4 regions of the Sulfurovum sp. TSL1 genome follow, and region 1 is predicted to be linked to each of the others. Evidence: riboswitches for the same ligand, from Rfam matches in the RefSeq annotation. Region 1 holds a riboswitch; each other region holds the start of a gene.
What was found. A riboswitch is a leader RNA that binds a small molecule or an ion and turns the genes downstream of it on or off. The one in region 1 is predicted to bind cyclic di-GMP.
Positions count from the first base shown of each region.

Region 2: another riboswitch for cyclic di-GMP. It lies ahead of LDM98_RS03480 (DUF4382 domain-containing protein); the one in region 1 lies ahead of LDM98_RS04460 (carboxypeptidase regulatory-like domain-containing protein).
Region 3: another riboswitch for cyclic di-GMP. It lies ahead of LDM98_RS05760 (PAS domain-containing protein); the one in region 1 lies ahead of LDM98_RS04460 (carboxypeptidase regulatory-like domain-containing protein).
Region 4: another riboswitch for cyclic di-GMP. It lies ahead of LDM98_RS03760 (SpvB/TcaC N-terminal domain-containing protein); the one in region 1 lies ahead of LDM98_RS04460 (carboxypeptidase regulatory-like domain-containing protein).

Region 1 is NZ_BPFI01000001.1:902,977-908,638, forward strand. Features, by position in the region: gene LDM98_RS04455 (LamG-like jellyroll fold domain-containing protein) at 126-1,838, shown strand; cyclic di-GMP riboswitch class I at 2,082-2,161, shown strand; cyclic di-GMP riboswitch class I at 2,303-2,385, shown strand; gene LDM98_RS04460 (carboxypeptidase regulatory-like domain-containing protein) at 2,517-4,088, shown strand; cyclic di-GMP riboswitch class I at 4,142-4,220, shown strand; gene LDM98_RS04465 (hypothetical protein) at 4,316-4,678, shown strand; gene LDM98_RS04470 (right-handed parallel beta-helix repeat-containing protein) at 4,705-5,662, shown strand, end outside.
Region 2 is NZ_BPFI01000001.1:681,970-687,631, reverse strand. Features, by position in the region: gene LDM98_RS03485 (EAL domain-containing protein) at 1-1,907, shown strand, start outside; cyclic di-GMP riboswitch class I at 2,102-2,180, shown strand; gene LDM98_RS03480 (DUF4382 domain-containing protein) at 2,233-3,144, shown strand; gene LDM98_RS03475 (tetratricopeptide repeat protein) at 3,257-3,841, opposite strand; gene LDM98_RS03470 (valine--tRNA ligase) at 3,841-5,662, opposite strand, start outside.
Region 3 is NZ_BPFI01000001.1:1,173,670-1,179,331, forward strand. Features, by position in the region: gene metH (methionine synthase) at 1-1,805, opposite strand, end outside; cyclic di-GMP riboswitch class I at 1,928-2,003, shown strand; gene LDM98_RS05760 (PAS domain-containing protein) at 2,083-2,535, shown strand; gene LDM98_RS05765 (hypothetical protein) at 2,576-2,806, opposite strand; gene lpxD (UDP-3-O-(3-hydroxymyristoyl)glucosamine N-acyltransferase) at 2,856-3,815, opposite strand; gene ilvN (acetolactate synthase small subunit) at 3,885-4,364, opposite strand; gene LDM98_RS05780 (acetolactate synthase large subunit) at 4,364-5,662, opposite strand, start outside.
Region 4 is NZ_BPFI01000001.1:767,447-773,108, forward strand. Features, by position in the region: gene LDM98_RS03760 (SpvB/TcaC N-terminal domain-containing protein) at 1-3,138, opposite strand, end outside; cyclic di-GMP riboswitch class I at 3,327-3,402, opposite strand; tRNA gene LDM98_RS03765 (tRNA-Ser) at 3,625-3,715, opposite strand; gene LDM98_RS11755 (hypothetical protein) at 3,884-4,006, shown strand; gene pyrF (orotidine-5'-phosphate decarboxylase) at 3,996-4,688, opposite strand; gene LDM98_RS03775 (peptidylprolyl isomerase) at 4,757-5,278, shown strand; gene LDM98_RS03780 (NAD(+) synthase) at 5,333-5,662, shown strand, end outside.

The DNA.
Region 1 (5,662 bases):
AAATATTAAGCTAAAACTTAATAACAAGGAGTGCTGATTACCTCAAGTCTCTTTTTATATTAAACTTTAATAATGGAAGGGGCTATATTGGTTTCTAAACATATGTTTAATAACAGGAGAACATTATGCGTAGTAATAAAGTCAATTTGTTAAAAAAGATGTTAGGAATGCTTCTAGTGGCACCTGTAATGCTGTCACTATCACTATTTGCCGCAGATCCGGTTAACCATTGGAAACTGGATGAGAATGACACTAGTAGTGAAATTTATGTTGATTCTATTGGTGCTGCTGATGGAACATGTGCAACTTCACATTGTCCTACTCCTAGTGTAGGTCAAATTAATGGTGCACAATATTTTGATGCTGCTGAGCTTGATAGAATCGATGTCAATAATACAACAAGCTTTGAGTGGGATCAAGATGCTAATATCACCATAGAATTCTGGATGAAGTCACAGATGGTCCCAATGAGTAATAGAGTTATGATAGGACGCGCTAATACTTTGGGTATCTTATGGTATATTGGAATAAATGGAACGGATGCTCCAGGACATGTTAGAGTTGCCGTAGCTAATGATAAAAGTGCCCCTGCAGACAATGTTGTGGGGAATAGTCAAACAAACGTCACTGATGATGTATGGCATCACATAGCATTTGTTCTTACCGAGCCTGAGGTAAAGGTATATATCGATGGTCAATTTGATTTTAATTTAACCAGATCAGCAGTAAGTGACCTACATGCTAGTTCAGATGTGCACTTTGGTTCACTAAATGATTCCGCTAGTTTATCGTATACAGGTAATCTGGATGAGATAACTGTTTATACTGCTGCAATTGATGCAGGACTGATTCAACAGCATTATGAAATGGGATTACAGCCAAATTTAGCAGAAGTAACACCAGTACCAACACCTACAGATGATAATACCCCAGACTATACTTTCTCTTCAGATGAAGCTGGAACTATCACTTATGGTGGATCTTGTAGCTCTGCTGCAACAGAAGCAACAGCTGGTAATAATACAATTACATTTGATACACTTGCAGACGGGGTATACGGCGATTGTACGATCACTGTAACAGATGAAGCAAACAACTCTTCAGCTCCATTATCAGTAACTGAATTTGTGGTGGATACGACTGTACCAGATGTCACTGCCCCTACCCTTGCAGAAGTAACCGCGGTGACATCACCTACAGATGATAATACCCCAGACTATACTTTCTCTTCAGATGAAGCTGGAACTATCACTTATGGTGGATCTTGTAGCTCTGCTGCAACAGAAGCAACAGCTGGTAATAATACAATTACATTTGATACACTTGCAGACGGGGTATACGGCGATTGTACGATCACTGTAACAGATGAAGCAAACAACTCTTCAGCTCCATTATCAGTAACTGAATTTGTGGTGGATACGACTGTACCAGATGTCACTGCCCCTACCCTTGCAGAAGTAACCGCGGTGACATCACCTACAGATGATAATACCCCAGACTATACTTTCTCTTCAGATGAAGCTGGAACTATCACTTATGGTGGATCTTGTAGCTCTGCTGCAACAGAAGCAACAGCTGGTAATAATACAATTACATTTGATACACTTGCAGACGGGATATACGGCGATTGTACGATCACTGTAACAGATGAAGCAAACAACTCTTCAGCTCCATTATCAGTAACTGAATTTGTGGTGGATACAACAGTTCCAATTATTAGCGACGGTGGTGGCGGTGGTTGTACATACAACCCTGACAGTAAGCACTTCGATATGGTGTTCTTACTGATGATCGCATTGGGACTTTTCTATCCGTTTAGAAGAAGATTCATCAAGTAATCTTCTTTGCATAGAATAAACGTTCTATACGGAGAAGCCATCTGTGCTGCTCCGTATTTTACTTCTTTTAGATATCACTCACTCTCAATTTGAATCTCATAAAACAAAAACTCTAATATATACTTCATCAAAAAAATTGATCATAAACATATATTTTAATTTTATATTCTTTTCAGTTTAAGTGTGTATTATTCCGGTATGACTATGACTTAAGGTACTACTAAACCATAAGTCATAGTAATAAAAGTATTAGGCCAAACCTGTTGTGAAGCAGGGACGGAAAGCTTCAGGTCTTTTGAAAAAAAGATAGCTGGGTTGCATTTATTTAGAACTATCGTATCTCAAACGATGACTCTTCATAAATTATAACTTTTATATAAAGTTTATCATCCTAATCTTAATAAAAATTCAGACATGTGGGTAATATTGAGGTAATCCTCTTTCAATATAATTCCCATCAAGTTAGTGAGAAAAGCCAAACCTATTGTGAAGTAGGGACGGAAAGCCAAGGATCTCATAATAATCATGAGATAGCCTAGTTGCCTTTGTTGAGCACAACAGAGTAATGCTACATGCATATTGGTATATTCCATTCTTCATAGAAGATTTCCCTCCCCTACTTTTCAATATATTTTCTTCACAACAATACACGTTCATACAAAGAAGGAATATAAACGAATGTTCAGACTTAACAATATCAAACAAAATGTACTTATACTGTCTTTTGCAACATTGCTTGCAGGTTGTGGCGGTGAAGGAACAGCGACTACAACAGATTCAACTTCAACTGATCTCACTACAACCTCTACAGCAAAAGTAGTGAAGATTGATGTCAGTGCCATTACTACAGAAGATTCTGCCACCATCGAGTGGAATCCTTATGGGTATACTACAAAATCAGTAGAGTATGGTACAAGTAATAAGTATGGTTCAGTAGTTTCAGTACAAGAAGAAGGTACTGTTACCTTATACAATTTACAGGCAAATACAGAATATCACTATAGAATAGTCTCCGAAGATGAGAAAGGCAGACCCGTTGTAAGTAATGATATGACTTTTACAACACTTGCCGCAAGTAACCAACCGATCGTAACGGACCCAGTGCCAACTGATCCGATCATAACTGAACCTGCACCAACTGACACAAACGCAACAGAACCAACAGTAACCGATCCTGTGTCAACAGAACCAATCGTAACCGAAGCGGCGCCAACTGTCACAGAACCGGTTATAACTGATCCGATCGTAACAGAACCAATCGTTGAAGAGACTCAAGCTGTCTGTATAGAGGGTGATGCAAAAATTGAAGGTCATGTTACGGATAAAGATACTGGAACAGGATTAGTAGGTGTTCAAGTCAATATAGGTGGCTGTGTCACTACCACTGATTCTCAAGGTGATTATATACTGATGAATATCGCTGTAAGCGATAAAGCTTCTGTCATGTTCAGTGCAGAAGGTTATTATACAAATAGTACGAATATTCAAATAACCGATCTATCCCCAAATTACACCACTGTTGAAATAGATAAATATATTAGCCAGTGGACTTATGATAGCCAGACTCTAGTTTCAGGAGCCCATATCGTGATACCTTCCGGAGTTTATATCAATCATGATGGAAGTCCTTATATAGGGCAAGTGACTGCCGGATTATCATATCGTAACAGTACAGAAAAAGGCAGTGAAATAGTATTTCCTGGAGAGTATAAAGGAGAAGATAACTATGGGAATATCGTTCCATTCATCTCTTATGGGTTTACTGTGATAGACCTTACAGATGAATCAGGCAATGCATTAAGTGTAGCTGATGATATAACTTTAATATTTGAGGCAACTGGTGCACCAGCTGAGAGTATTCCTTTATGGTTCTATGATTATGAGCAAGGTACCTGGATCGAAGAAGGATATGCCACTCGTCTAGCAGATGGAACATATGAAGGTACAGTTTCCCATCCGGGAACATGGAGTCTGAGCCAACCTATTGAAGATGCTTCGGGTATCTATACTGATCGTATCCTATATACAGATGGTACACCTGTAAAAAATCTAAGGGTACATGCTATTGGTGACAACTGGATCAGTACCGATCTTAGCACAGATGAGAATGGAGTATTTGAAATTGAAGTGATACCAGGTCAAGCATTCACATTGAGAGCATATCACTATGATGATAAATATGGTGCTACATACAACGGTATGATATCCGCTGTGGCTCCGGGTGAAACTATTGATAATTCCAGCTTATAATTAAAAAATGAATAAGTAATATATGGGTAACACTCTTATACTACAATTTGAACACTTGAAAAAGCCAAACTTGTTGTGAAGCAAGGACGGAAAGCCCAGGACCTCAATGTATGAGATGGCCGGGCTGCCTAAATACTCCGTTTTGAAAGAATGTACTTTCAAAGTACATTCTCAAATGTTTCATAAGACGCTTTTATCATATTTATAACAAAAAAGGTAATACAAAAATGTACGTATACAAAAAAACACTGACCGTCTTTATGGCTATGCTTGTCACTTTATTCACCGGTTGTGGTGGAGGAAGTGGAACTTCATCTATAGAAACAGAAGATGCTTACACCGATTACACTATATATACCGATCGTATCATCGACATTAATCAAAATGCGATTCCAAACCTAAAAGTAGATGCTATTAGTGACAACTGGATCAGAACCGATCTTGCTACCAATGAGAATGGTGAATTTGACATTGAAGTGATACCTGGAGAAGCGTTCACATTACAAGTATATGACTCTGATACAAAAACTTATGCCATATATTCTGGTAAAATAATAGTAGATGCTGCAGGCGACATTATTAGCCTATAAAAATTAATTAAAACAAGGATTGAATTATGAAAAAAATATTTTTACTCTCAACTGCCTCGCTTGCAATGCTGATGGCAGATTTTACATTGGAAGGAGATAAGTTAACTCCTGTGTCAGGAACCATATCGACAGTGACTGATCCTACTACAGTATCTGATCCTACTACAGTATCTGATCCTACACCTACTATGGACACAAGTAATCCTTACCTTGAACCAATTAACCTCCCTGCATGTAATGCAAATGATCCGGAAGTACAATTTATTAGCAGTAATGCTGACTGGGGTACAATAAACGATAGCAGTAAAAGAATTTTTTGTGTCAAACCAGGAAACTATGGTAGTGTTACCCTGACAGCTGATGGTACACCTAATGCAAGAAGATACATACTTTTAGATAATGGTAATACTGCACACCCTGCTTCACTATCTGACTCGCAACAGGCAAACGTACAGATCAATCTATCGGGAGCCAACTACTGGACAATTGACAGGATGTCAACACTTAACACCACAGCAAGTACAGCAATGGATATAAAGGGGCAATCCCAATACAATATAATTAACCGTATGCATATTAAAAATTTTAATACATATGCTATTACCATTTATCATAGATCAGACAACAATACTATACAAAAGAGTAGGATAGCAGAACAATCTCTTGCCGGTAGAAAAGCTGATGGAGTAGGAATATTCTTTCAAAATGATATAAGTTGGGAGAATGATACTTATATATACAACACCAAAATAATACAAAATGAGTTTAAAAATATTAGTGACAGTATTCAGCTTATTAGAAGATGGAAAGATTGGGCCGCAAGCATTCCTGTGCCAACAGGTTATGATGGAACTATTATTGATAGTAACCATATCTATATTACACCTGATATTTATACTAACGGTAGCGGTAGTCTTACACCAAATGGAAACTACGCTTATGCTGAGAATGGTATTGACCTAAAAGCAGGTTCAGACGATGCGA
Region 2 (5,662 bases), 220 kb from region 1:
TTTATATCGTTGCGGTACTTGTAGGCCTCTCTTTGTGTTCTACACTCTCTTTAGCGGTAGATGCACGGCTCAACATCATATATTCAGCTATTCTTTTATTACCTCTTATTTATACCATGGCATTTCTTTATGATACACCTTTGCATATCATACTTACCATTTCATTGATCTTGTATTTTATTGCACAAGTGACCAATATCTATAATATGTATCGACAGAAGAATGCTTTTAATATGTTGCAGTCAGAACATATGCTTTTAAACAGTCTATTTAAAAATGCACCGCTAGGTATCTTTACCTATAATAAAGATCTAAAGGTCCTGGAGTGCAATGAACAGTTAAATAAACTATTAGAGTATGAAAAAGATGAGATGATAGGAATGGATCTTCATATACTTCCGGACAAGGATATAGTAAAAGTATTAGAAAATGCCATTATAGAGGGTACAGAGTCTTATGAAGGTCCTTATGTATCTCTCAAGAATAAGTCGTTTTGGATCGATGCTAAAGTGTTCTCTTTTACTGACCTGGATAATAATATTTTGGGCGGTGTAGGCATCATAGAGGATAAAACGAACGAACATGCCGCCTTAACAGAGCTTGAATATATGGTACAGCATGATGTGCTGACCGGTTTGTTTAATCGTAGAGGTTTTCGAAACTATATGGAGAAGCTTGTAACGAGTGCAAAACATCAAACATATTTTTCCATACTTTTTTATCTTGACCTGAATCAGTTTAAAAGTATTAATGATTCTTTGGGACATCAAGTTGGAGATGATGTGCTGCTTGTTGTTTCAAAACGTTTGACAGATCTTTTAGGAGAAGATCGTATGGTAAGCAGACTGGGGGGAGATGAATTTATCATTATCATTCCACATGTATCAGAAGACAAACATATGGCATATAAAGAAGCTGAAGCGTTTTCCAGAGAGATACAGGATCTGTTCTTGGAACCATTTATCATACAAGAAATGCATTTACATATTAAATCAAGTATAGGTATCGTTCTTATGGAACCGGCTTATACAAATATCAACGAGATCATTAGACATGCTGATCTCTCTATGTATCAGGCAAAGAATGATAATGGACATGTTGCATATTATGATCCATCGTTAGATAAACAACAAAAAGAGCTATTTATACTTCAGCATGATCTGGCCTATGCAGTCAAAAAAGATCAGTTGGGTCTTATGTATCAACCTGTAGTTTCCATAGATGGAGATGTAGTGAGTTCTGCTGAGGCACTTATACGTTGGGAACATCCGGATAGAGGGTTCCTGTCACCACAGGATTTTATACCATTGGCCATTAAAGCAGGTTTGCTTTCACACATTACATGGTGGGTTCTTGACAATGTATGTCAACATATCTCTCAGTGGAAAAAAGAGAATAGGTGGAAGCTTGAGTATATTTCGATCAATGTGAATGCACAGCAATTTGTAGAAACTGATTTTGCTAGTGAATTCCTTAAAAAGTTAAGAGAGTATGGTCTAGAGACTCAAGATATCATGATAGAGATCACAGAACGGTCACTCATCGATAATTTTGATAATACAGAAGATGTAATTAATGAATTACGCAGACAGGGAGTGAGATGTGCCATTGATGATTTTGGTATAGGCTACTCTTCTCTATCTTATCTGAAGAAGCTTTCTTTCCATACATTGAAAATAGATAAGGAATTTATAAAAAATATAGAATCCATTCCTAAAGAGGTACATCTTATTTCAAGTATTTTGGACATAGGAAGACAATTTGACTACAACATCGTTATCGAAGGTATTGAAAATGTACAGCAGCAAGAGCTTCTTAGAGAGTTAGATCCAAAACTCAGGTATCAGGGATATCATTTTTGCAAAGCCATTGATATAGAAGAGTTTACTGAACGTTTTTTAAAATAGTGATGTAAGTTCTTAGATTTTTATCTCCCTTTCATATATTGGATCATTAAAGATGTATCTAATTTTTGATTCTATATAATACTTCTGTTTATAGTAAAGAGATTTTTTAAATATTGTTTGTTGTGCCAAACTTGTTGTGAAGCAAGGACGGAAAGCCATGGGTCTTAGCTCCAAATATTATTTAATTCAAACTTATTTTGTTGTGCCAAACTTGTTGTGAAGCAAGGACGGAAAGCCATGGGTCTTCAATGGGAAGATCGCCAGGCTGCCAAAATGAATTTACTTCTTTTGTGCAACTGCAACATCCAATTACACAAGGATATTTATGAAAAGATTTCACACGCTGATCGGTATTATCGTATCGTTCACACTTATGACACTCATCTCTGGATGTGGTGGAGATACTACATCTTCTACTCCAACTGGTACTCTATCACTCAGTATGACAGATGCACCACCTCAATTAGGTCCTGATGTGACGGAAGTCAATATTGCCGTTATCGGTATTGAATATAATCATGATGGAAACTGGATTACTGCTGATGATTTTGTACCTCAAACATTCAACCTACTTGATCTTCAAAATGGTAAATCACTTCACCTAGGGGATATGATACTACCAGCAGGACATTATTCTGAAATTCGTTTCAAACTGGCTGCACCTTCAAAAATATCAGAAGTTAAAGCTAATCCGGATTGTAATGTAACCTATGCAGATGGTACCTCAGTACCATTATTTGTTCCAAGCGGAGCACAAAGTGGATATAAAGGAAAAGGTGCATTTGATATCACTGCTGATGCAAAAATTGCAGTAACTGCAGATTTCAATATTCATAAATCAATCGTTGTGCAAGGAAACGGAGATTATATTTTAAAACCTGTTATCAGATTAGTGGTAACTGAACTTTCAGGTATGATCAATGGGACTGTAGTAGATATAGCTGACTATAATACGACTTCAGATTCTTTAGTGGTTTACAGTTACAGATCTGGCGAGTATGATGTCAGTGAAGAAGATGGAAATGCAGATGGAATCAATTTCCAGAATTCTGTAAGCAGCAGCGATGTCAATATGAGTGATGGTAACTTTACGTTGTCATACCTTGGTGAAGGTAACTATAGCCTTATTACGGCACTTTTTGTAGGTGATGTATTTGCTTCTGTTGTTGATCAAGAAGACAATGTTGAAGTACTTAATGGACAATCAACACTTGTTGATATCAATACGTCAAACTAAAATCATTAGTTAAATATGCAAAGATACATACAGTGTATGTGGCTTTGCAGATAGAGGTTCCATTATGGATCTCTATCGTTGGTGCTACTTAAAAGAATTCTCAAAATGTATTTTAAAAAACGATCTGTCCGTCTTGCTGCATACGTTTGATAATACCTTGTGCCATCTGATGGCCTTGATACGCTGCTTTTCTACACCATTCTATGGCTTTTTCTTTGTCTTCTTCACAGCCCAATCCCATATCATAAAGTGCGCCTAGGTTAAACTGGGCTTTTGCATTACCTGCCTGCGCTGCTTTAGAGAAGAGTATAAATGCTTTTTTGTAGTCCTGGTGTACACCACGGCCTTCTTTGAACATGGCACCCAAATTGTTAAAGGCGTCTATGTTGCCTCTTTTTGCTGCTTCTTCGTACCAGAAGGCTGCTTCTGATTCATTTTTCTCACAACCTTCACCATTTTCCAGCATCAATGCCACTTCAAACTGTGCCAATGGCACTTCTCTGGTTGCAGATTCCAGATAGTAGTCAAAAGCTTTTTTCGTATCCTGATTCACTCCAAGTCCCCTGAAGCAGAGATAACCCAGATAATAGTAGGAAACGGGGTCCTTTTGTTTTTCCAGAGCAGTGTAGAGTTCAAGAGCTTTGTCGTATTCTTTTGCGAGTAATGCGTTGTATGCTTCTTGTGCTAGAGGGGTCATTATACACCGAACCCTTCAAGTTCAGTTTGAACTTTTTCCATTTTGACTTCTGCATCTTCCAAAGCTTTTTTGTTTTCTGTAATGACATGTTCAGGTGCATTGGCAACGAACTTTTCGTTGTTCAGCATACCACTGAGTTTTTGTATCTCTTTTTCCAGCTTCTCTTTTTGTTTGCTAAGTTTACCGATGATCGCACTTAGGTCAATCTCTTCAGTCGGGATATAGACTTCAAGGTTGTCAGATACATCTGTAACGGCGTTTTCTACTTTTGCATCTACAAATTCGATCTCTTCTACTTTTGCCAGTTTCTGTATAAACGGTTTTGCTACATCCGTATCGATATTTGTACCAAGTTTGACGTATGCCTTTGCGATCTTAGAGTTACCCATATCTATGATGACCTTGGCTCTTCTTATCGCGGTGATGGCTTCTTCGATAATGGCAAAGGTTGCTTCAGAATCAGCATCCTGTTTAACTTCTTTAGGGAAGTTCATTACCATGACCGAGTTCCCGCTTTCCAGTTGGGTACCTGAGAGTTTATGGTAGAGATGTTCAGAGATAAATGGCATAAATGGAGAAACCATTTTCAGTGTCTCTTTGAAGACCGCACCAAGTTCTGCGATAGACTCTTTGCTTGCTTTGGAGTATTCGATACCCCAGTCACAAAACTCGTTCCATACAAAGCGGTAGAGTGCAGTTGCAGCTTCATTGAACTTATAGGCTTCAAGCGTTTCACGTACTTCCTCAACAGCTTTTGCCAGACGGGTTTGCATGTATTTACCAAGCGGTGTCTTGATCTCTATATCTTTGAGGTCAGCAAATGTATCTACATTCATCTGAAGGAAGTTAGATGCATTGTAGAGCTTATTGGTAAAGTTTCTAAACTGTTCGAGGTTCTTTGCACCAAGTTTGATGTCACGTCCCTGAACAGCAAGGAATGCCAGTGTAAATCTGATGATATCGGCAGAGTGTTCTTCGACCATATCAAGCGGGTCAATAACATTACCCTTGGACTTACTCATCTTAGCACCATGTTCATCACGAACAAGCGCATGCATATAGATATCTTTGAACGGTAACTCGCCTCTGAAATGTTCACCCATCATCATCATACGTGCAACCCAGAAGAACATGATGTCAAATCCTGTGATCAGCAGTGAATTCGGGTAGAAGTCAGCCAGGTCACTGTCGTTGTATGTTCCTTCCATTTTACCGTTGTTCCCCCAGCCTAGTGGTGAGAATGCCCAAAGTGCAGAAGAGAACCAGGTATCGAGTACATCAGGATCCTGGTGTATCTCCTTACTCGCACAGTGAGGACACGCTTCAGGGTTCTCATGTTTGTCAGCCCATTGATGATCACATGTATCACAGTAGAAGACAGGGATACGATGCCCCCACCAGAGCTGTCTTGAGATACACCAGTCTCTCAGTTCGTCCATCCATGCTCTGTAGGAGTTAAGCCAATGAGGAGGGTGGAACTGTGCTTCACCTGCATAGGTCTTTTCAATAGACTTTTTCGCTACCTCACTGCGTACGAACCACTGTTTTGAAATATACGGTTCTACGATATTCTTACATCTGTAACAGTGGCCAACCTGGTGAACGTGATCTTCGATCTTGACGATGTAACCTTCTGCTTGCAGTTTTTCCACGATCGGTTTTCTTGCTTCAAGTCTCTCCATCCCGGCAAACTCACCGCAGTATTCGTTGAGGATACCTTTTTCATCAAATACAGTAATAAATTCAAGATCGTGACGTTTACCGACTTCGTAGTCGTTCTGGTCATGTGCAGGGGTTACCTTTACGATACCTGTACCAAAT
Region 3 (5,662 bases), 270 kb from region 1:
AAAAGCAACTCTTCACAAATCGCAATGTCTTCTGCCGTCATTTTGGCCAGGGGAATAATGTGTTTCACATTGATGATCACAGAGGTCATACCTGCCTGTACACAATGATGCAAAAAGACTGAATTGAGGTAGAACCTCGCATGCTTTTCCAAACCGAATGAGATGTTTGAAAGGCCAAGCGTGGAACCTACCTCAGGATAGATCTCATGTATCTCTTTGATAGCTTCATAGGCATTCTTTCCAGCCAATCTGTCTTCTTCTTCACCTGTACCCACTGTAAAGGCCAACATATCGAACATAATGTTTTGAGGTTTCAGTCCATATTTGTTCACGGCAAGTTCATACATGCGTTTAGCCACCGCTACTTTCTTCTCTTTGCTCCTTGCCATCCCCTCTTCATCGATCACAAGGCAGACAAGTACAGCCCCAAACTTTTTGGCCAATTTACAGTAGGTTGCAAAGTTCTCTTCTCCATCTTCGAGGTTCGTGGAGTTGATGATAGGCTTTCCACCGATACACTTCAGCCCCTCTTCTATCGTATTGGGTCGTGTTGCATCCGGCATAAGAGGAAGCGGTATCTTCTGGTTATAGAGCTCCATGACCGCCCTCATATCCTTGGCCCCGTCACGTCCTGCAAACTCCACGTTGACATCAAGCATATGTGCCCCATCACGTACCTGTGCCTGACCTACGGTCAGTGTACCTTCATAGTCACTGGCCAAAATAAGCTCTCTGAATGCTTTTGATCCTGTCGCATTTGAACGCTCCCCTATGAGCAGTGGTGCCGGTTCCTGGAACAACTCTACACTATTGAACAAAGAAGCGACACTTGGCTTGATACTACCTGTAGGTTTTTTAGGGACTATCACTTCAACTGCTTTTTTGAGTGCCTGGATATGCTGTGGTGTTGTTCCGCAACATCCACCTAAAAAGCTTACACCGGCGTACCTTGTAAATTCCAATTGTTTTTCAGTAAATTCATCCGGTCCCATAGGATAGAAGGTATACCCCCCACGGTTCTGGGGCAAGCCTGCATTCGCATGCACTGAGATAGGTATCGCACAAAGTTCAGAGAGTGTTTTAAGGTGTTTTTTTACCTGGTCTGGCCCCGTACCGCAGTTAAATCCAAGTGATAAGATATCAAACGGTTCAAGTATTGTAACGATCGTCTCAACATTGGTACCTATAAGCATAGTTCCACTCAGTTCGATCGTAACGGATACCATAATAGGAAGCTGCACATCTCTCTCTTCATTTGCATCCTGACATGCATGCAATGCAGCTTTGATCTGCAGAGGATCCTGACAGGTTTCCAAAAGAAAAACATCACATCCGCCATCTATAAGTCCAAGTGCAACACATTTATACCCTTCATACATTTCATCATAATGGATATGCCCTAGAGAAGGAAGCTTTGTGCCCGGTCCTATCGAACCCAAGACAAACTTCGGTGACTTCTCTGTACCGTATTCGTTACAGATCTTCTTTACTATCTGAGCACCTTTTTTAGAAAGTTCATAGGCACGTTCACCCATCTGATACTCATCCAGTACCCAAGGCATCGTACCAAATGTGTTCGTCTTAAGTAGGTCAGCACCTGCCATAGCATAACGCTTATGGATACGCTCTATAAGTTCCGGTGCACTATGGTTAAGCAGTTCATTACATCCCTCTTGATCCACACCTTTATCATCTATCCATGCTTCGGAAGGAACTTTAAGGTCTTGTATCTGTGTACCCATTGCGCCATCGATGACGAGTATACGCTCTTGTAAAAGTGATTTGATTGTTTCTGTAATAGACAAAAAACGCCCCTTTATCATAATTCTGTAATTGTAGCAAAGTATGAAGAAAATATGATTAAATCTGAGTCACAAAGTAGTCTATTATGTCCATATAAGCTATAGATAGATACTATGTTAGGTATAATATCTAAGGCTAAACTCATTGTGAAGTGAGGACAGAAAGTGATGGGTCTCAATGTAGATTGCCAGACTGCCAAATGTATTTGATCTGCATTTGTACTTCCTTTTGTCCTAATAAGACTTTTAATGCAACCTATCTATTGTTTATGGAGAGAAAATGGGAAAAACAATTAAAAACACTATTAACGGAAAAGAAATCACAAAACCAGATCCGGTAGATGTAGAAGTGCCGTTTGACGGTGGTGTGATGATCACAGAAACAGACCCGGCAGGTATCATCACTTATGCCAACCGTAAATTTCGTGAACTTACCGGTTATACAAAAGAAGAACTCATCGGATCTCCACACAGTATAAACAGACACCCAGATATGCCAAAAGCTGCATTTAAAGGGTTATGGGAAACCATCAAAGGTGGAAACTATTGGGAAGGGTTTGTCAAAAATATGACAAGTGAAGGCAAATATTACAATGTTGTTGTATGGATCAAGCCTAAATTGGATGATGACGGCAATGTCATCGGATATATTGCAGGAAGAAAGATCCCTGATAAAGACCTCATGCAAAGAGCTTTCGACAAATACAAGGTCATGAAGAATGATGAAATGTAGTTAATGGGCCTAACCCATTAACCAAAAAGTATATACAATACTATAACGCTTTTTTTGCTTCCTGCAATGCTTCGATCACTGCATCGATATTTGCTTTAGGAATATGCACTTTCCAGTCCGGTTCTTCAGCACCTGCCTGCAGTGAAATACCGATACTTGCTACACTTTCACTCTTTGGACCATACGGTTCTTTTACTGTGGTCACTGTGATCTTCCCATCTTTTGTACCACTCAAACCCATTTCATCTATTTTTGTGACTGTTCCGCTCATCTATACTCCTTTAAATTTTGATATCAATGATTATAGTACAATGACTTAACTATTTTTTACCTTTGAGCAAACCCATCATTTTGGCCTGCAAACGCAACCACATTTTATGATCAATAGCAGGAAACCCTGCATAGGTCTTACCACCTTCAAGAGATTTGGTGACACCACCTTTTCCTGCAATGGTTGCAAAAGCACCCACTTTCAAGTGTCCTGCAGTGGCACTCTGTCCGCCCATGACCACATTTCTGCCTAACGTCGTCGAACCTGCAAGACCCACTTGTGCAGCACAAAGTGTATGCTCTCCTACATCACAGTTATGTGCGATCTGTATCAGATTATCCAGTTTGGTACCTTTACGTATATAGGTGGTACCAAATACGGCTCTGTCTATGGCACAGTTTGCACCGATCTCTACATTATCTTCTACCACCACATTACCATTCTGATAGATCTTCACATGCTCACCAAGCTTTGTATGCGCAAATCCGTACCCGTCACAACCGATCACCGTACCGCTATGAATGATACACTCAGCGCCGATCTGTGTATGATGATACAAGGTCACATTGGGATGCAGAAGTGTCCCTGAACCAACAGTCACATTGTCTCCGAGATAACACCCCGGTAAGATGGTCACATGATCTCCAAGTGTCACATTCTTACCAAAAGAGACGCTTGTATCTATATCGCAACCTTTACCCATAGCAGGCTGTGATGTCTCACTCCCCATTTTATGTGCAAAGAACTTAGAGGCCAGTGCCAGTTTAAGATATGCCTCATCCGTAATCAATGCGATCGTTCCGGAAGGCAGTAATCCTGCATGCTTTTCATCGATCAACACCGCAGCAGCCTTGGTCTCTGCCAATTGTGAAGCATATTTACTGTCTGTAAAAAAACTGAGTTGTGTGGAAGTCGCCTCACTTAAGGTATGTATCCCTTCGATAGTGATATCTTCACCATGAAAATCTACACCGATATGTGCTGTGATCTGAGAGAGTGGGTAAGTCATAAAGTGGTCCTTTTAACTTAAAGTAGATGTCACTTTCCTGTAAGGAGAGTGACAGAAGTAAAATGGTTTCTATCTTTCTATAGCTACAACACCGCCACGTACAACTTCATAAGGGTTGTAACGCTGCGCTGCTTCTATAAAATGCTGTATACGTATAGGTTCATCTGCAACCATGGCAATGATCATCTCTTTACCCACATTTGCGATACCACCGTTATATGCGGCACATAATGCTCCGATGTCACTTAAGTGCTCGGTAATAGGGAACTTCACCAAGACCATCTCTTTTTCAACCATCTCTTCATGCTCGATCACCTTATAGACGGGTATGAGCTTATGCAGTTGCTTGGTGATCTGTTCCATCACTTTAGTAGAACCGTTCGTTTCGATCGTAATATGTGACATATCACTGTCTGGTATGGGTGCCACAGTGAGTGATGCGATGTTATAGCCACGTGCTGCAAAAAGTGATGTGACACGTGCAAGAACAGAACTTTCATTCAATACGATAACAGAAATAACACGTCTTTCATTCATAGAATTTTCCATTATTTCTCTCCTTTTTGCGGTAACATCATATTGAAGAGTGCACCGCCGGCCGGTACCATAGGAAGTACATCTTCAAAACGGTTCACGGCAACATTCATGAAACACACCTTATCTTGTGCTATTGCATCTTTGATCGCTGCATCAAACTCTTCTTTGGTAGTCACGTCATACCCTATTCCGCCACACGCCTCAGCCAGTGCTTTCCAGTTCGGTTGGAATGTCAAGTCTGTCTCGGAGTAGCGCTTTTCATAGAAGAACGTCTGCCACTGTCTAACCATTCCCAGGAAGTGGTTATTGAGTATAAGATTGATGACCGGTATTTTGTACTCTGCCGCCGTCACCAGTTCTTGCATATTCATCAGGATCGAACCGTCACCTGTGATATTGATAACCGTTTTATCGGGGAAGGCTCTTTTTGCACCGATGGCTGCAGGGAAACCAAAGCCCATCGTTCCCAATCCACCGGAATTGATCCACTGGCGTGGTCTATCGAACGGATAATGCTGCGCTGCCCACATTTGGTGTTGCCCGACATCTGAAGTGATGATGGCATTTTCACCTACCAGTTCACCGATACGTTCTATAGCCCATTGCGGCTTGATGACCTCATCAGAATCAACATAAGATTGAGGGTGCAGCTCATCATAACGCTTCAATATCTCTCTCCATGCCTGGAATCTGTCTGTATCTATTCCATCAAGAAGCGGTAACATCTCTTCAAGAACCTGACTGACATCACCTACGATAGGATAGTCAACATCCACAAGTTTACCGATATTCGCTGCATCAATGTCTACATGAATAATATCTGCATATTTTGCAAACTCGGAAAGTTTACCTGTTACCCTGTCATCAAATCTCGCACCAAGAGAGATCACCAGGTCTGTCTCTGACATTGCCATATTGGATGCATAATTCCCATGCATCCCCAGCATACCAAGAAGCAATGGATTTTTGGCACCCATTACACCTCTTGCCATCAATGTTTCAACGGTAGGGATCTGCGTTTTTTCTGCCAGCTTACGTACAAGATCACTCGCGTTTGAAAGTACCACACCACCCCCGATGTAAAGCAAAGGTTTTTTTGCTTTTTTCATCGCTTCTACAGCTTTTTCTATCTGCTTTTTGTTTCCTTTGTATGTCGGTTTATACGTAGGAATATTGACAGAATCAGGGTAGACAAACTCACCGATATCTACAGTAATATCTTTAGGAATGTCGATAAGCACCGGTCCCGGTCGTCCAGAACGCGCAATATAAAATGCTTCTTTCAACAAACGAGGCAGTTCTTCCAATGA
Region 4 (5,662 bases), 140 kb from region 1:
TGCTCTCCATACACGTACATGATCAAGCGTACCATCTGTACTGGCAGGATAGATAATCTCAGCCACTCCTTCAGTAGCCGTCTGTGCCAATATGGATGAAGTGTCCTCTTGAGAAACCACTACCTGATCACGTTCAAATCCGTTATTCTCTTTACTTTGATGGAAAAGAGAATCGCCGTGGGTAAGGATGCCCTCAATATCAAGCTGCACACGTGAAGTTTCATTTGCATGATTTATCGCATTCATCAAACCATTGATATTGACATTGACTGCATCAATCAGATCATTCTCAGGTGGTGTGATCACAGGAGTCGGTACTGTAGTGCCTCCCGGAGGAATAGTAGGTGTATCCGGTACGGATGTAGAATCTTCATCTTCAGGCGGTGTTGCTTCACCAATCCAGTACTTCGGTGCTTCATAAGCAATATACTTACCGTTAGCATCCCTCACTTCATCAAAGTACTCGAAGTTATGTGTATTAAAGTGTTCTCCTGCTGCATCAAACTGCTTGATCTGTGAAAGCAGTGTCTTTTCAAAGGCACCTTTGGTGTAAACAAACTCATATGAACGGAATGCAGTGCCCTGGAACTTTACCTGTATTTTTCTAAGAAGATCAGCTGTTACACGCTTGAATCCAAGCCTTGCATCGATTGAAACATCGCTTCTTCTATCTTCCTGCAAATCTCTGTCACGGATAAATGTCACATCATATGCACCGCTGTCACCGTTAAATCCAGTGTAGTTGATATTACTCACATAGAGCTGGTATCCAGGTACCGTTCCTTCATCTTTACGTACTCCGGTATCTTGCACTTTAGTATAGCTGTATGTGATCGTATTCCCGTAAACATCAATTGATTGTGTCAGTGCCCAGTGTGAGATATCGCCATCTGCGTTGGTAAGCACAGCATCATTATCCACACCTGTACCGTTACCACCATAATAACTTTTTGTACCGTTCTTAGCTGTCACTTCCCACCAGTAATTACTTGGTTTATCACCGTGTCTGATGATCTTATTAAATGACCCTTCTACCCTTGGATGAAATACTTTTTCAGCTGTTCTTGGTATCGGAGCACTCCTATGTGCCATAGGACTAAGCTGCTGTCCACCTATCGTATAGGTTTCCGTCTCATCTTTACTGTTATATCTTGGCACACCCCAGCGTGTATCAATTCCGATACTTGGCGTAGAGAGGTTCCATCCAAGTCCCATCCATGAATTCGAAGCACCCGAACTGTAACTTACGCCAAGCTGCGGCGCCATCCCCTGTCTTCCTGCAGGGATCTCAATAGGATAAGAGAGTTGTGCATCACCCATACTAGAAGCTTTAGGCGCTTCTATTAGATTGATCTTTGCACCAGGATTGGCTACTTTAAGATCTTTGATCTGTGTCGCGCCGTAGGCTTTTGCCTGTGGTGCATCGGGTGTTTGTATAACGGCATTGATCATATCTGTGAAGTGATCTGTTTTAGAGGTGATCACACCTGCTGCACTTGCTACTTTTGGAAGCGGCATCCAACGTCCTGCCTCTTCATCGAAGAAGTAAGTCTTGACATCTTTGGCGCTTGTTCCTTTAGGAAGTTTACTCTCATCGTATGCGATTTCAAGATTGTTCTCTTTATCAAACTTGATACCGTGAGGCAAGAAACGATATCCCTCTGCATCTCCTTTAGTAACGTTAACCATACCCTGGTCAAGTTCTGGAAGATCACGTGTATTAAGGCTCAAGACCTTGATGTCTTTTTTTGTCTGTAGTGCTTCTCTTTTAATATTGAGCTTTGCTGTTTTGAACGCTACTTCTGCTCCCGTTTCAGCGGCTACTATATATGTTTTACCTCTGCTATCAGCATTTTTATCATTGAGAAGCTTGACTGCGTTTGTACTAAGCTGTACGGTTTTGCTTTTAGGTTCATACAAAGCAAAGTTTGTATTGATAGAAAGGGTTTTGGTAAGGGTTTTTCCATTTGAAAACTTAGCGACTACCTTTACATCTTTTGTGCTGTCTGCTTTCACCAGTGTTTCAAATGAACCTAAAGTACTTTTAACCTCTTTTCCGTCTACCGTGATCTTAGGTGATTCATTTTTATCTGATGTGACAAAACCTCTTACATACGCATAGTCACCATAGTAAAGCCCTGTTTGCGGTTGGAATGCTACAAGTTCAGGAGAAGTATCTTTTGATTGAATGTTGTCATTGAGTGTTAAAGAGAGTTTAATGTTTTTGATCTGATATGGTATAGGCAGGTCACCTTTCTCATGAGGAATGAACCGGATCTTGTTGGTACCGGCTTTAAGCCATTGAGGGTTGATCTCTTCAGTTACCTCTGTGCTCTTAGCCTGTTTTAGTGTAGGTGCGCTTGCCTGTACCAGTAATCCTCCCTGTGCCAATTCGTCATTGATCGCACGGATAACACTTGCTCCTCCGGTGACACCTGAAACTTCATAGCTCAATACGGCTTTTTCTATCTGTTCTGGCTGATATGCGATATCCATGGAGAAGGTACCGTTTTTTCTTAGATTTGCATCTGTACTAAGTACGGCCGTTTGCTCTTTTGCTTGATAGACTCTTTGGCTATCAAGCTGCACTCCGGCATCTGGGGTAAGAACAGTTTTTACAACGGTGTTAAGTTTAGTTCCTTCCTCAGTTTCAAATCTAATTTCTGCCAAACCTTTTGGTAAACTTTTTAAAGGGTTCAATGTCAATCTAATAGCATCAGTATCAACTATCTGTTTGAATGCAAAAGTATTCCAATCATTATCAAGGTTTGCTAATGATTGCGTATTCCATGAAGTTGCTGTTTCCCATAAACCATTGACTTTATATTCAACTGCAACCTGATAGTCACTTGATCCAAAGACGCTCATGCTTTTTAAAGAAACATCTTTAGAGAAAACTCTCTCAATTAAAACACTTTCTTGTAATGTATATAAAGTGTCTGTATCTTGATCGAATAACGAGGCATCTTCTTGCCCGTTCATATGGTACGATTTTATAAAGGCCTGTTCATTTAGATATTGTATATGTGTACTAGTATGTGTCGCTGCTTCTACAAAGCTAACTGTACTGGAAAATAAAAACAATGATGCGATCATAGGTGAAATAACAGGAGAGAGCTTTTTCATAAATTTGAACATTCTAAACCTTTATAATAATTACGTAACTATTTTTCTTTTAAGGTTTCTATACAAACTAAAATATGATTTACAGAGGTATGCTTATCGAAATTTTTTTATCCATAACTTTATCTGTGTTCAAAAAAAGTTTAAATAAAAAATAAGGAGTAAAGGATAAGTGCCTCACATCTTGTATTTTAGTTTTATAGTAAGGCAATCCGGCGGTCTAACGAGAGATCCGTGACTTTCCGTCCTTACTTCGCAGTAAGTTTGGCATATCCTTAAGAAGGCAAATAGTAACAAATTTAATATTAAATTAAGGTTGTATCTTAATAAATTCTTATATTTTTTTTCTTTTTATATGTCATACAATATATAAGTTTAAGTATACTGAAAGGATTTGTTCCCTCACTACTCAAACAATATCTGAGTTCTAGTTAAATTGGGGAATTTTGGCAGAGTTAAATAACTGGATAGTCTGAAAATACGTAATTTAGGGGCCTTTGGTGGCGGACAGTGAGGGATTCGAACCCTCGGTACCCTTACGAATACGCATCCTTAGCAGGGATGTGGTTTCAGCCAACTCACCCAACTGTCCTTGTGTTTTTGTGGATGAGATTATAATTAGATTGGGTTAAATAGAAGCTTAAAATAATCTCAATTGTTTTTAATTTTACTTTTTTTCACTTTGATCAATTATATTTTAGGAAAATCACAAAAAAACTGATTATCATTACATCTAAAGATTTATACAACAAGGTTCGAAATGTTAAAAAAACTTACGCCTCTTATCGTACTGGGAATGTTTGCTTTAGGTGCATATCTTATGATGAAAGGTATGGACAATGCTGTCCATATGACCCAATCAAAAAAAGAGATCAAAAAGTAGAAATGACTTTGAGGATCTCTTCTACTTTACTTTGCGGGTCACTGTCTTTATAGATAGGTCTTCCTACAACAGGGTAGTCTACTCCTTCTTCATTTGCAAGATCCAGCGTCGCCACACGCTGCTGATCTCCGGCATCTTCACCGAAAGGCCTGATGCCAGGACAGAGCGTCAGGAATTTCTCTGACGTAGCATTTTTAATGGCCCTGCTCTCAAAGGTAGAACATACCACACCGTCCAAACCGTTTTCATAACTCATTTTTGCGAACTGCTCCGCTTTTTCGTCTATGCTTTTTTCGTAGATGCTCTGGAAGTTCGCTTCATCAAATGAGGTCAGTGCGGTCACAGCCAGTACCAATGGACGGTTTTCATAAGATGCCAGTCTCTCCATCACTGTTTTCATAGCGACAGCCCCTGCCGAGGCATGGATGTTGAACATGTTGACGCCGAGTTTGGCGATCTCTTCTGCTGCATCTGCCATAGTGTTGGGGATATCGTAAAGTTTGAGGTCTAAAAATATCTTGAAATCAGGATTGATCGCTTTGAGTGCTTCTATAAAAGGTTTCCCGTCACGGATGTAGGCACGAAATCCTACTTTCATCCAAACATTGTACGATTTGAGTGACTCAGCTAGGGCCAAATTCTCTTCAGCTGACGGCAGATCAAGTGCTACGCATAGTTCCATGGTTTAAACCTCTTATCTTTTAGTGGTATAATAATATCAAAATTTTAATATATAAGGACTAAACACACATGTTTGGAAGAGAAACAAAAAGATACGATATCGTTCAATCTGTAATGGATACATACAACTACGCTAAATTCACCACTTCTAAAGGGGTGATCTGGGCTAAGCTTTTTAAAGATGATGCACCTAACACGGTTGCGAACTTCGCTCACCTTGCAGAAACCGGATTCTATAACGGTCTGAAATTTCACAGAGTGATCCCTGGGTTTATGGCACAGGGTGGTTGTCCGTATTCTAAAGACAATCCGGCTATGGCTGGTACAGGTGGACCAGGATGGCAGATCGACTGTGAAACGGATACAAGTACGCATCCACACAGAAGAGGGACACTCTCTATGGCACACGCAGGACCGAACACAGGTGGAAGCCAATTCTTCATCACTTTTGTAGCAACGCCACACCTTGACGGTGTTCACACAGTATTTGGTGCGATCGACGAAGACGATACGGAAAGTTTCATGGTGCTGGACCAGATCCAACAAAATGATGACATCATCAGTATTGAAGTGGTTGAATCAAGAGATTAATGAATTGTTTATCATCCCTGGACCTTCATCCGGGGATAACCTAAAAGGAACTGTATGTACGGATATTATAGAGTTGCATCGGCTGTGAACAAGACCATCGTAGGGAACCCTGCAAAAAATGCCGAAGAGATCATCAAACTTATCCAAGATGCACACGCCAAAGAGGTTAGTGTCGTTGTATTTCCGGAGCTGACGCTTACAGGATACACTGCCAGTGACCTCCTTCTCAATCAAACACTCATCGCTTCACAAAATGAGAAGCTCTCGTATCTACTGCAACATACGGAAGCGTTCAATACCATTGCGATCATCGGTATGGCGCTGCTTGAAGCGGACAGGCTCTACAACTGTGCGGCAGTGCTTCAAAGCGGGAAGATCCTGGGG